Regions from separate parts of the Micromonospora sp. NPDC047187 genome, predicted to be linked through region 2. Evidence: riboswitches for the same ligand, from Rfam matches in the RefSeq annotation. Region 2 holds a riboswitch; the other holds the start of a gene.
What was found. Region 2 has a riboswitch for cobalamin ahead of cobN (cobaltochelatase subunit CobN). Riboswitches for the same ligand answer to the same signal wherever they lie in the genome.
Positions count from the first base shown of each region.

Region 1: it holds a riboswitch for cobalamin, as region 2 does, so the genes downstream of both, ABZ794_RS22240 (ribonucleoside-diphosphate reductase subunit alpha) here and cobN (cobaltochelatase subunit CobN) in region 2, are expected to answer to the same signal.

Region 1 is NZ_JBEYUF010000014.1:140,315-146,309, forward strand. It holds gene ABZ794_RS22240 (ribonucleoside-diphosphate reductase subunit alpha) at 1-2,122, opposite strand, end outside; cobalamin riboswitch at 2,313-2,530, opposite strand; gene ABZ794_RS22245 (enolase C-terminal domain-like protein) at 2,820-4,217, shown strand; gene ABZ794_RS22250 (FadR/GntR family transcriptional regulator) at 4,225-4,947, shown strand; gene ABZ794_RS22255 (aldo/keto reductase) at 4,958-5,977, opposite strand; gene ABZ794_RS22260 (ATP-binding cassette domain-containing protein) at 5,974-5,995, opposite strand, start outside.
Region 2 is NZ_JBEYUF010000040.1:2,394-8,388, reverse strand. It holds gene ABZ794_RS32680 (hypothetical protein) at 1-98, opposite strand, end outside; gene ABZ794_RS32675 (hypothetical protein) at 188-907, opposite strand; gene ABZ794_RS32670 (RNA polymerase sigma factor) at 900-1,481, opposite strand; gene ABZ794_RS32665 (hypothetical protein) at 1,610-1,945, shown strand; gene ABZ794_RS32660 (MBL fold metallo-hydrolase) at 1,953-2,669, opposite strand; cobalamin riboswitch at 3,011-3,140, shown strand; gene cobN (cobaltochelatase subunit CobN) at 3,422-5,995, shown strand, end outside.

The DNA.
Region 1 (5,995 bases), on a different contig from region 2:
CGGCCAGGAACAGGTTCAGCGACTGGGACTGGTCGATGAACGGGGCGCGGGCGGCGGCCAGGTCGATCAGCGCCCGCTGCGGCAGCTCCCACGCGGTGCGGAACAGCTCCCGTACGCCGGCCGGCAGCTCGGCGATGTCCTGCACCGAGCCCTCCGCCCGCTTGATCGCCGAACGGATCCGCTCGGTCCACAGACCACGGGCCTTCAGCTCGCGTACCAGGGCGGTGTTGACCTGGAGGAACTCCCCCGACAGGGTCTCGCGCTTGAACAGGTTGGACACCTGCGGCTCGATGCACTCGTAGCACCCGGCGATCGAGGCGATGGTGGCGGTCGGCGCGACCGCCACGAGCAGCGAGTTGCGCAGCCCGTACGCCTCGACCCGCTCGCGCAGCGCGTCCCACCGCGCGGTCTGCGTACCCTCGACACCCCACAGGTCGGGTTGGAGCTGGCCCCGCGCGGCCCGGGTCTGCGGGTACGCCGGATGCGCGCCGAAGTCGCGCGCCAGGTCGGCGGAGGTCTCCAACGCGGTCAGGTACAGCTCCTCGCTGATCCGGGTGGACAGCTCCCGCGCGGCCGGCGAGTCGAACGGCAGCCGCAGCGCGAAGAAGACGTCCTGTAGGCCCATCAGCCCGAGTCCGACCGGCCGCCAGCGGGGGTTGCTCGCCGCCGCCTGCGCCGTCGGGTAGTAGTTGATGTCGATGACCCGGTCGAGGAAGGTCACCGCGGTCCGCACCGTGACGCGCAGCCGCTCCCAGTCGATCCCGCCGTCGGTGAGGTGGGCGGCGAGGTTCACCGAGCCGAGGTTGCACACGGCGGTCTCGGCGTCGCTGGACACCTCGACGATCTCGGTGCAGAGGTTGGACAGGTGCACCACGTTGCCCGGCTCGGCGGTCTGGTTGCACAGTCGGTTGGCGGCGTCCTTGAAGGTCATCCAGCCGTTGCCGGTCTGGGCGAGGGTCCGCATCATCTTCCCGTACAGCTCCCGTGCCGGGACCTGCCGCACGTGGCGACCCTGCGCCTCGGCCTCCCGGTACGCGGCGTCGAACCGCTCCCCCCACAGGTCGGGCAGCTCGGGCACCTCGTGCGGGTCGAACAGCGACCACAGCGCGTCGGCCTCGACCCGGCGCATGAACTCGTCCGGGATCCAGTTGGCCAGGTTGAGGTTGTGGGTGCGCCGGGCGTCCTCGCCGGTGTTGTCCCGCAGTTGCAGGAACTCCTCGATGTCCGGGTGCCACGGCTCCAGGTAGACGCAGGCCGCGCCCTTGCGTCGGCCACCCTGGTTCACCGCGGCGACGCTCGCGTCCAGGGTGCGCAGCCATGGCACGATCCCGTTGGACTGCCCGTTCGTGCCCCGGATCAGCGCTCCCCGGGAGCGGACCCGGGAGTACGCGATGCCGATGCCACCGGCGAACTTCGACAGGTTGGCGACCTGGGCGTACCGCTGGTAGATCGAGTCCAGCTCGTCGAGCGGGGAGTCGACCAGGTAGCAGGAGGACATCTGGGTGTGCCGGGTCCCGGAGTTAAACAAGGTCGGTGAGCTGGGCAGGTAGGCCAGGCTGGACATCAGCCGGTAGAAGCCGACCGCCTCGTCCGCCGTCCGGGACAGGCCGCAGGACACCCGCAGCAGCCAGTACTGCGGGGTCTCCAAGACCAGTCGGCTGGTGGGGTGGCGCAGCAGGTATCGGTCGTACACGGTGCGCAGGCCGAAGTACTCGAACCGGCGGTCGCCGTCCGGGTCGATGGCGTGGTCGAGCGTCGCGGCGTGTGCGGCGACGAACGCGGCGGTGTCGTCACCGATCAGGCCCTCGGCGTGGCCGACCCGGATCGCCGCGCTGAACGAGGTGACGCCCTGTCGGCGCACCTCCTTGTCGACGTAGCCGGCCAGCAGCCGCGCGGCGAGGCGCGAGTACTGCGGCTCCTCACCGATCATCTCGGCGGCGGTCTGGATGGACAGCCGGTCCAGTTCAGCAGTGGTCGCGCCGTCGTAGAGGCCGCTGATGGTGCGGGTGGCCACCCGCATCGGGTCGACGTCGGTCAGGTCGTCGGCCCACCGCTCGACCGCCCGGACGATCTTGTTCACGTCCACGGGTTCGGTGCCGCCGTCGCGCTTGCGGACCTGCATCGGCGTCCGCCGCACTGTCGCGTCGCCGCTGGCCGGGACTACCTCGGTGACTGTCACCACTCGCTCCTCGGAGTTCGAGACCTGGTGGCCCGGACGCGAGGAGACAGACACCGACGGACGCCACGCCAGCCGGCGTGGGTCAGGTGGCGTCAGCCGTCCCACGCGGCCTCGGACCGCCGCCCACCCGGGTGCGGGTACGCGGCGCGCTGGCAGGTCTTCGGACTCGCGGGCACGACCGGGCTCGCCGGTCTCCTACTGGCCGTCGCTTCCCAGGCCGATTGGTGGCCCAGTGCTGATGACGGCGGTCGTTCCCACTCACCGCTGCGGGACAGTCCCGGATTTCCACCGGGTTCCCTGTTGCCTCGACCACCCCGGATGAGCGGCCGAACCAGCTGCGCTCGACACCATATATAGGGACGCAGCCGTTGTCACACCCCACATGTCGGTCTCGGGCGTGTCGGCGACGACTCGGTGACCACTGTCACCACCCCGGCCGACCACACCACACCGACCGACGCCCGACACCGGAGTCGGGACTCCCCACGCGGTCACGGTGGGCGGTATGGCGGATCGACCCGGCGAGGCAAACATCATATGTCTGAGGGTCTCCAGTGATCCACATCGTTGACGCGCTGGAGAAGCCCTCCGTATACTCCCAGTGATCATCTGATCTTTAGCCTAGCCGGGCGAGGAGCGCATGCCGCAGATCACTGCCGTCACCGTCGAAGACGTCCGCTTCCCCACCTCCCTGACCGCTGACGGGTCAGACGCCATGAACAAGGACGGCGACTACTCGGCGGCCTACGTCGTCCTGCACACCGACGGCGTCGACGGCGCGGGCGCGCCACTCGCGGGGCACGGCCTGACCTTCACCATCGGCCGAGGCAACGACATCGTCGCGGCGGCGGCAGTCCACCAGGCACAGCTTCTGGTGGGCCTGGACGTGGCGACGATGGCAGCGGACATGGGCGCGGTCTACCGCCTCCTCACCTCCGACTCGCAACTGCGCTGGCTCGGTCCGGAGAAGGGTGTCGTCCACCTGTCCCTGGCGGCCGTGCTGAACGCGTCGTGGGACCTGGTCGCCCGGGTCGCCGACAAGCCGCTGTGGCGGCTGCTCGTCGACATGTCCCCCGAGCAACTCGTCGACATCGCGGACCTGCGCTACCTGTCCGACGCGCTGACCCGCGACGAGGCACTGGCCATCCTGCGGGCCAAGGAGGGCACGAAGGCCGCCCGCCTCGCCGAGCTCGACCGGACCGGCTACCCCGCCTACACCACCTCGGCCGGTTGGCTCGGCTACGGCGACGACAAGCTGCGCCGGCTGTGCCAGGAGGCGGTGGACACCGGCTACGGCTACGTCAAGCTCAAGGTGGGCGCCAACCTCGACGACGACATCCGCCGATGCGCCATCGCGCGGGAGATCCTCGGACCGGATCGCAACCTGATGATCGACGCCAACCAGGTGTGGGACGTCGGTCAGGCCATCGACTGGGTCACCGCCCTCGCCCAGTTCACGCCACTGTGGATCGAGGAGCCGACCAGCCCCGACGACATCCTGGGCCACGCGGCCGTCCGCCGCGCCGTCGCTCCGATCGGCGTCGCCACCGGCGAACACTGCCACAACCGGGTGATGTTCAAGCAGCTGTTCCAGGCCGAGGCCATCGACTTCTGCCAGCTGGACACCGGCAGGTTGGCCAGCATCAACGAGATCGTCGCCGTGCTGCTGCTCGCCGCGAAGTTCGACGTCCCGGTGTGCCCGCACGCCGGCGGTGTCGGGCTGTGCGAGATGGTCCAACACGTGTCGGTGCTCGACTACGTCGCGATCTCGGGGGACCTCACCAACCGGGTCACCGAATTCGTCGACCACCTGCACGAACACTTCACCGATCCCTGCATCATCCGGGACACCGGTTCCGGCAGCGGCTACGTCCTGCCCAGCCAGCCCGGCTACTCCACCCGGATGCGTCAGGAGTCGGTAGCGCTCTACCGGTTTCCCGACGGCCACTACTGGGCGGCGACAGACCCGACTACCGTGTCATCTCCGGAGGCGGCGTACGTGATCGCGGGTGGGAAGGCCACCCCCGCCGGCCGTTAGGGGGATCATGTCTCGCACTGACGAAGTGGTCAACGGCATCAAGCGGATGATCCTCGAAGGGCAGTTCAGGCCCGGGGACCGGTTGCCCATCGAGAAGGACCTCGCCGAGCAGCTCGGCGTCTCGCGGGGGTCCCTGCGCGAGGGGATGTCGGCCCTGTCGATCCTCGGCATCGTCAACATCCGCCAGGGCGACGGCACCTACGTCACCAACCTCGACGCGCCACAACTGCTGGCCCCGATGGGTTTCGTGGTGGACTTCCAGGGCCAGGGCGACCCCCGGCACATCCACACCGTTCGCCGTCTGCTGGAGTGCGAGGCCGCCTGCCTGGCGGCGACCAGGATCACCGACGAGGCCCTGGCCCAGGCGGGTGACCTGCTCGACGAGGCGGCCCGGTTGGTCGGCCAGTCGCCGCCGGACCACGAGCGGATCATGGAGATCGACATCGCCTTCCACCGGATCATCGCGGTGCACGCCGAGAATCCGGTGCTCGTCGGCCTGATCGAAGCCTTCGCCGGGCGCACCATCCGTGGCCGGCTCTGGCGGAGTCTGCACGAGGAGGGCGCGGACCTGCGCACCCATGACGAACACGTGGCGATCCTGAAGGCCCTCGTGGCGCGCGACCCGGAGCGGGCGCGCACCCGGATGGCCAACCACCTGATCGGCGTGGAGGAGTCGTTGCAGGGTTTACCCGACGACGCCGACGCGAGCACCGAGACGGCCCGGTCGTGACGGCCCACCCTCACGGCTGCACGTCGAGCAGCCCCTCGTCGTACAACGCCGTCCAGAGCTGATCCGGGACGTCGACACCAGCTCGACGCAGGGTCTCGGTCACCTGGGCCTCGTCCCGCATACCGACCACCGTCGAGACCACGGCCGGGTGACGACGGACGAACGCCAACGCCGCCTGGGGCAGCGTGACGCCGTACATCCGACAGACCCGCGCTATCCGGCGGGCCTGATCGATCACCTCCGCCGGCGCCTGCTGGTAGTCGTAGACGGCGTCGGGCGGTGGCATGTCCCGGGCCAACAGCCCGGAGTTGTAAACACCGGCGACCACCACACCGACGTGGCGGGCCTGCGCGACGGGCAGCAGGTCGGTCAGCGCGCCCTGCTCCAACAGGGTGTACCGGCCGGCGCACATCACCACGTCCACGTCGGTCTCCGCCACGAAGCGGGCCAGCATCGCGGACTGGTTCATCCCCGCCCCGACCGCACCGATCACGCCCTGCTCCCGCAGCTCCACCAACGCCGGGATGGCCTCGCGCGCGGCCTGCTCCCAATGCTCGTCCGGATCATGCAGATACACCACGTCGATCCGGTCCAGGCCGGTGCGCCCAAGGCTCGCCTCCAGCGAACGGCGTACGCCGTCGCGGCTGAAGTCCCAGACCCGGCGATGGTCGGCGGGAACGTCGAACCCCTCCGGATCCCGCCGGTGCGCCGTCTCCGGGGACGGCACGAGCAGCCGGCCGACCTTCGTCGACACCACGTACTCGCCTCGCGGGCGGGAGCGCAGGGCCGCGCCCAGGCGCCGTTCGGACAGGCCCAGCCCGTAGTGCGGTGCCGTGTCGAAGTATCGGATGCCGCCTGCCCACGCGGTGTCCACCGCGGCAGCGAACTGCTCGTCCGACGTCGCCCGGTAGAGATTGCCACCCTGGGAGGCGCCCAGGCCCAGGGGGCTCAGCCGCAGCGGCGGCCCGACACCGCCGCGGGTCGCCGGACGGACGGGATCGCGCGCACCCCGCTGGACGACAGCCGTCACCGCTCGTCCCGATCCACG
Region 2 (5,995 bases):
GTCGCGGTGCCCGCCGTGGTGGCCGCACCCGCCGTCGGCGCCGCCCCGCTGGTTGTGATGGTGCACCCCGCCAGCAGGACCATCGAGGATGCCAGCATCAACCTGCCCCAGGAAACCATCTCGCCCCTTCCGGTACGCGTCGACGACTCGTCGCACCTTTCCGACACCGCCCAGGCCCGCCGGGTTCCTAGCCCAGTGAGCGGGCGATCTCGATCGCCTCGGCCTTGGTGAGGGTGCCCTCAAGCCGGTAGCTCACGTCGTTGTCCTGCCAGATCAGGGTCGAGCCGGCAAGTCGGGCGGTCTCCCGGCGGATCCCGCCCGCCCGGTCCACGTAGGACAACGCGTGTGGGCCGTCGACCCAGACGGCGAAGTCGCCGTTGACCTGGACCCAGTTCGCGCCCGGCGGGGTGACCTCCTTGTGGAAGGCCAGGTCGAGGCGACCGTCGAACGCGTCGACGCGCAGCGCGCCCCCGTCGTAGAGCAGCGTCGCCACCCGGTACCGGCCCGTGGCGTCCGGGTCGGCGACCAGCACCTGTTCGGGCGTGCCCAGCATCGCCGGCAGGCGGATCGGAAACCGCACCGCCCGTTGCGCCTCGTCCAGGACGACGGTCCGCTGCCCGGGCAACGGCGACGCGGTGCCGCCGGGCGGCGTCGGGGCGGTCGAGGTGGCGATGCTGACCCCGGCGAAGCGCAGCAGCCCCGTGACGACGTCAGCGATCGCCGCCCGCGTCGGCGGCAACAGCGCCACCAGCAGGGCGACGAGCGCCACCGCGGCGAGCGACCGCCACCGGCGCCGCCGGGGCGCGGGCGTGCCGAGTCGTACGCGGACGCGGGCGGTCACATCGGGCGGCTCGGGGGTGTCCAGCCAGGCGGACAGGTGGCGCAGTTCCCGTTCGAGGTCACCCATGCCGGACCTCCGCACGGTCGAGCAGGCCGCGTAGCTTCGCCAGCGCCCGGGACGTACGCGACTTCACAGTGCCCCGGGGCCAGCCCAGAGCCGCCACCGTCTCCTCCTCGGTGAGATCGAGGAAGAACCGGCAGACGATCACCTCACGGTCCCGTACCGGCAGTTGTCGCAGGGCCTGCACCAGCGACGCCCGGCGCTCCCCGGCGAGGACCGCGCCGACCGCGTCGTCCCCGGCGACCTCGGACGTCGGGTCCGCTGCCGCCGCCCGCAGGACGAGCCCGTCGCGCCGGCCACGAGAGCGGTGCAGGTTGCGGGTCTCGTTCGCGACGATCGCGAGCAGCCACGACCGGAAGGACGCGTCACCCCGGTAACGGGACAGCTTCCGGTACGCCTTCACGAACGCCTCCTGGATCACGTCCTCGGAGTCCGAGCCCGCGCCGAGCAGCACCGCGGTCCGGTACGCGGACGCGGTGTGCCGGGCGACCAGGAGGTTGTACGCCTCCAGGTCACCTGCCCGAGCGCGGGTGACGAGCGCCTCGTCGTCCAGGGAAGCCTCCGTTCGGATCACACTCATGACACCGCCCACCCGCCGCGGGTTCCACCCGGCTTTCCCGAGGTAGGTCAGCTCTCTCCCATCCGGCGCGCAGCGTATTGCCAGGAACCGGTGCTGCACTGGAGGGACGTCGAGGAGAGGGGCGGGGCATGAGCTGGTTCAACCGCCGGTCACGGGGTGCCGAGGCGACCCCGACGAAGCTGGACCGGGAGGCGACCCGCGACGACCTCGCGGCGCTGGAGGCGTTCGTCGCCACCCGGCGCGGGGTGGAGTTCTACCTGGAACCGGAGACGACCGCGACGGACACCACGGTGATGGCGATCGCCCACGACGGCGAGTGGATCCGCCGCCGTACCGGAACGCCCCGCGCGGCCGGGGCCATCGCCCGCAAGCACGCGGTGCCGCTGTACGAGGCGGCGCGCACCGGCTACCCGGAACGGATGCGGACCTGGAGCCGGGCCCACCCGGAACGCCACGCCCGCTGAGGCTGGGTCAGGCAGCATCGAGGGTTGAGCCGACCTGCTCACGCGTCATCGGCTCGGCGTGGCTCGAGACGTACCAGTGGTAGGTGCTGTCGAGCAGTCGCCGGACCAGGTCGACGTCGAGGCCGTCCTCCGGCCGGCGCAGGTGCGCCGGCGGCGGGTAGAAGCAGTCGCCCAGCAGCATCACCCCCGAGTCGGGCACCAGCACCACTGCCGAATCCGGTGCGTGCCCGCCGCCGACGTGGCGTAGCCGAACCCCGACCGGCAGCTCGTCCACGTCGGCGAAAGTCCGAGTTGGCGGCAGGATGGCGAAGTCTTCCCAGGACGCCATCGCGCGTGCGCGGGCTTGAAAGCTCGGGCGCAGGCGCGGATCGGCACGTACCTGCTCTTGCAGGTAGCGGTGGCTCCACGGCCGGGCGGCCTCGGCGCGCAGCAGCGACACCGCTGTCTCGTGCCCGACGATCTCCACCCCGGGCCAGGCGCAGGCGCCCCACACGTGGTCCCAGTGATGATGGGTGTAGACCAGCCAGCGCGGCTCCGGAAGCCCGGCGGCGACCAGCGCGGCCTGGATCTCGCGGGCGTGCGCGGGGCTCTGCCCGGCGTCGATCATCACACTGCCGCGTTCGTCGACGACGACGGCGACGCCGGCCTGGACCGCCTCCGGGTCGGGATCGCCCGGACAGAGCCAGACCCGGCCCGCAAGGTGGTGGAACTGCGGGGCGATCATGGTGATCGACCTCCGAGATTGATCGCGGACACTGGTGTGGCGTTCGCCGATCCTACGTGAGGGTGTCGGCCGGCACCGCCCTGCCGGAGGGTCGGCGCAGGTCAGAGCTCGTCCGGCCATCCTTTGCTCTGCTTGCCTATCTGCACCGGTGACCCTCCGTGCCCGGTGCGCATAGGTAAGCAGAGCAAAGGGCGTCGGGCATTGATCTGGGGCATTGCGTCGCGCGGAGCCGCGCCCGCACCAATCGTTGAAGCTCGATAAGTGCCGCCCGTCTGGCGGGGCCGGACCGGCGTTGACCGGCGGCGCGGCGGTGTGGCAGCATTCGCGGCCTGACGGCAGTGAAGGAAGTCGGTGCGAATCCGACGCGGTCCCGCCACTGTCACCGGGGAGCGATCCCCCCTCGTGAGTCACGGCCGTGTGTCTGCGGTTGGAAGGCCGGGGGAGAGCGTCGATCCGGAAGCCAGGATACTTCGGCCGTCGGGACGTACCCCAGGGCGTGGACACCCGAGGAGGACCCGATGACGCACGGCGTCTCATTCACCGACGATTACCGTCGTATCGCGCTGCAGGCAGTGCATTCCAAGGACACCGGCCACCGGCACCGCTGAGCTGATCGCCCGGCGCCGACCGGCCCCGACGCATGCGTCGGGGCGCCGTTCGCTCGGGCCGTCGTACCGGCTGACGCCGTACCCACCCGCATCGCCCCGGTCGCCCCCCGTGAGGGCCCAGGGCGTCACTTTCCGGAGCCTGCCGTGCGCATCCTGCTGCTGTCCACCGCCGACACCGACCTGCTGGCCGCCCGCGCCAGCGGTGCCGACTACCGGTTGGCCAACCCCGCCCGAGTCACCGCCGAGGAGGTGCCCGCCCTGCTCGACGGGGTCGCCCTCGTCGTCGTACGCCTGCTCGGCGGTCGGCAGGCGTGGCCGGACGGTCTCGCCGCGGTGCTCGCCACCGGCGTGCCGACGGTAGTGCTTGGCGGTGAGGCGCTGCCCGACGCGGAGCTGATGGCCACCTCCACAGTGCCGTCCGGGGTCGTCACCCAGTCGCTGGCGTACCTGGTGGAGGGCGGCCCGGACAACCTGGGGCAGCTGGCCCGGTTCCTCTCCGACACGGTGCTGCTCACCGGCGAGGGGTTCGCCGCACCCACGCCCACCCCGGCGTACGGCGTGCACGGCGAACACCCCGCCGACCCGAATCGGCCCACTGTGGGGATCGTCTTCTACCGGGCGCACGCCCTCGCCGGCAACACCGACTTCGTCGACGTGCTCGCGGACGCGGTCCACAAAGCCGGCGGCAACCCGCTGCCGATCTTCTGCGGCTCGCTGCGCGGGCTGACCGCGGGCGCCGGCCCACTCGGGCTCTTCGCCCGCTGTGACGCGCTGCTGGTCACGGTGCTGGCGGCCGGCGGTGCGGTCGCCGCGGACGCCTCCGGTGGCGGCGACGAGGACGCCTGGGACGTCGGGGCCCTGGCCGCCCTGGACGTGCCGGTCATCCAGGCGCTCTGCCTCACCAGCACCCGCGCGCAGTGGGCCGACAGCGACGCCGGCCTGTCCCCGCTGGACGCCGCCATGCAGGTGGCCATCCCCGAGTTCGACGGCCGGATCGTGTCGGTGCCGTTCTCGTTCAAGCAGATCGACGCCGACGGGCTCTCGGTCTACGCCGCCGATCCTGAGCGGGCCGCCCGGGTCGCCGGGATCGCGGTGCGCCACGCCCGGCTGCGGTACGTGCCGCACGCCGACAAGCGGGTCGCCGTGGTGCTCAGCTCCTACCCCACCAAGCACTCGCGGGTCGGTAACGCCGTCGGGTTGGACACCCCGGCCTCGGCGGTCCGGCTGTTCGCCGCGCTGGCCGAGGCCGGCTACGACCTGGGTGACGCGCCACCGCCCGACGACGGCGACGCGCTGATCCACTCGCTGATCGCCGCCGGTGGTCACGACGTGGAGTGGCTCACCCCGGAGCAGTTGGCCGCCGCCGAGGCCCGGATACCCGGGCCGACGTACCGGCGTTGGTTCGACCAGGTCCCGGCCGAGCTGCGCGAGCGGATGCGGGAGCACTGGGGTGAGCCGCCGGGCGAGCTGTACACCGAGGGCGGCGACATCGTGCTCGCCGGGCTGCGCTTCGGCAACGTGGTGCTGCTGATCCAGCCGCCCCGCGGCTTCGGGGAGAACCCGATCGCCATCTACCACGACCCGGACCTGCCGCCCAGCCACCACTACCTGGCCGCGTACCGCTGGTTGACAGCGCCCGCCGCGGACGGCGGCTTCGGCGCGGACGCCGTGGTGCACCTGGGCAAGCACGGCACCCTGGAGTGGCTGCCCGGCAAGGGCCTCGGCCTGGCCGCGGACTGCGCGCCCGACGCGGTCCTGGGCGACCTGCCGCTGGTGTACCCGTTCATCGTCAACGACCCCGGCGAGGGCACCCAGGCCAAGCGGCGGGCGCACGCCGTTGTCGTCGACCACCTGGTCCCGCCGATGGCCCGCGCCGAGACCTACGGCGACCTGGCCAAACTGGAACAACTGCTCGACGAGTACGCGACGGTGCAGGCCCTCGACCCGGCCAAGGTGCCCACCGTGCGGGCCCAGATCTGGGACCTGGTGCGCGCCGCCGAGCTGCACCACGACCTGCACGCCGAGGCGATGCCCGACGCGGACGACTTCGACGACTTCGTGCTGCACCTCGACGGGTACCTGTGCGAGGTCAAGGACGTGCAGATCCGCGACGGGCTGCACATCCTCGCCGACGCTCCCACCGGCGAGCCCAGGGTCAACCTGGTCCTCGCGGTGCTGCGCGCCCCGCAGATCTGGGGCGGCGCCCGGGCCCTGCCCGGCCTGCGACAGGCCCTCGCCGTCGCGTACTCCCTCGACGAGCAGGAGCTGCTCGCGTCGCCGGGACAGCGACTGGCGCTGCCCGCCGCGCTGACCGACGTGGTGGACGGGCCGGCCGGCACCGCCGCCGACGCGATCGACCTCATCGAGGCCCTCGCGCGGCGGCTGGTCGTCGGCATGGAGACCCTGGACTGGGCCGTTGACACTGTTGACGCGGTGGTGACGGAGGTGACCGGTCGGTCGGTCCCGGACGTCGCCGCGGTGCTGCACTTCGCCGCCACCGAACTGGTACCCCGACTGGACCGGACCACCGACGAGCTGACAAACACCCTCGGGGCGCTGGACGGCAGGTTCGTGCCGCCCGGCCCGTCCGGCTCACCCACCCGGGGCCTGGTCAACGTGCTGCCCACCGGCCGCAACTTCTACTCCGTCGACCCGAAGGCCATCCCCAGCCGCAACGCCTGGGACGTCGGGGTGGCCCTCGCCGACTCGCTGCTGGCC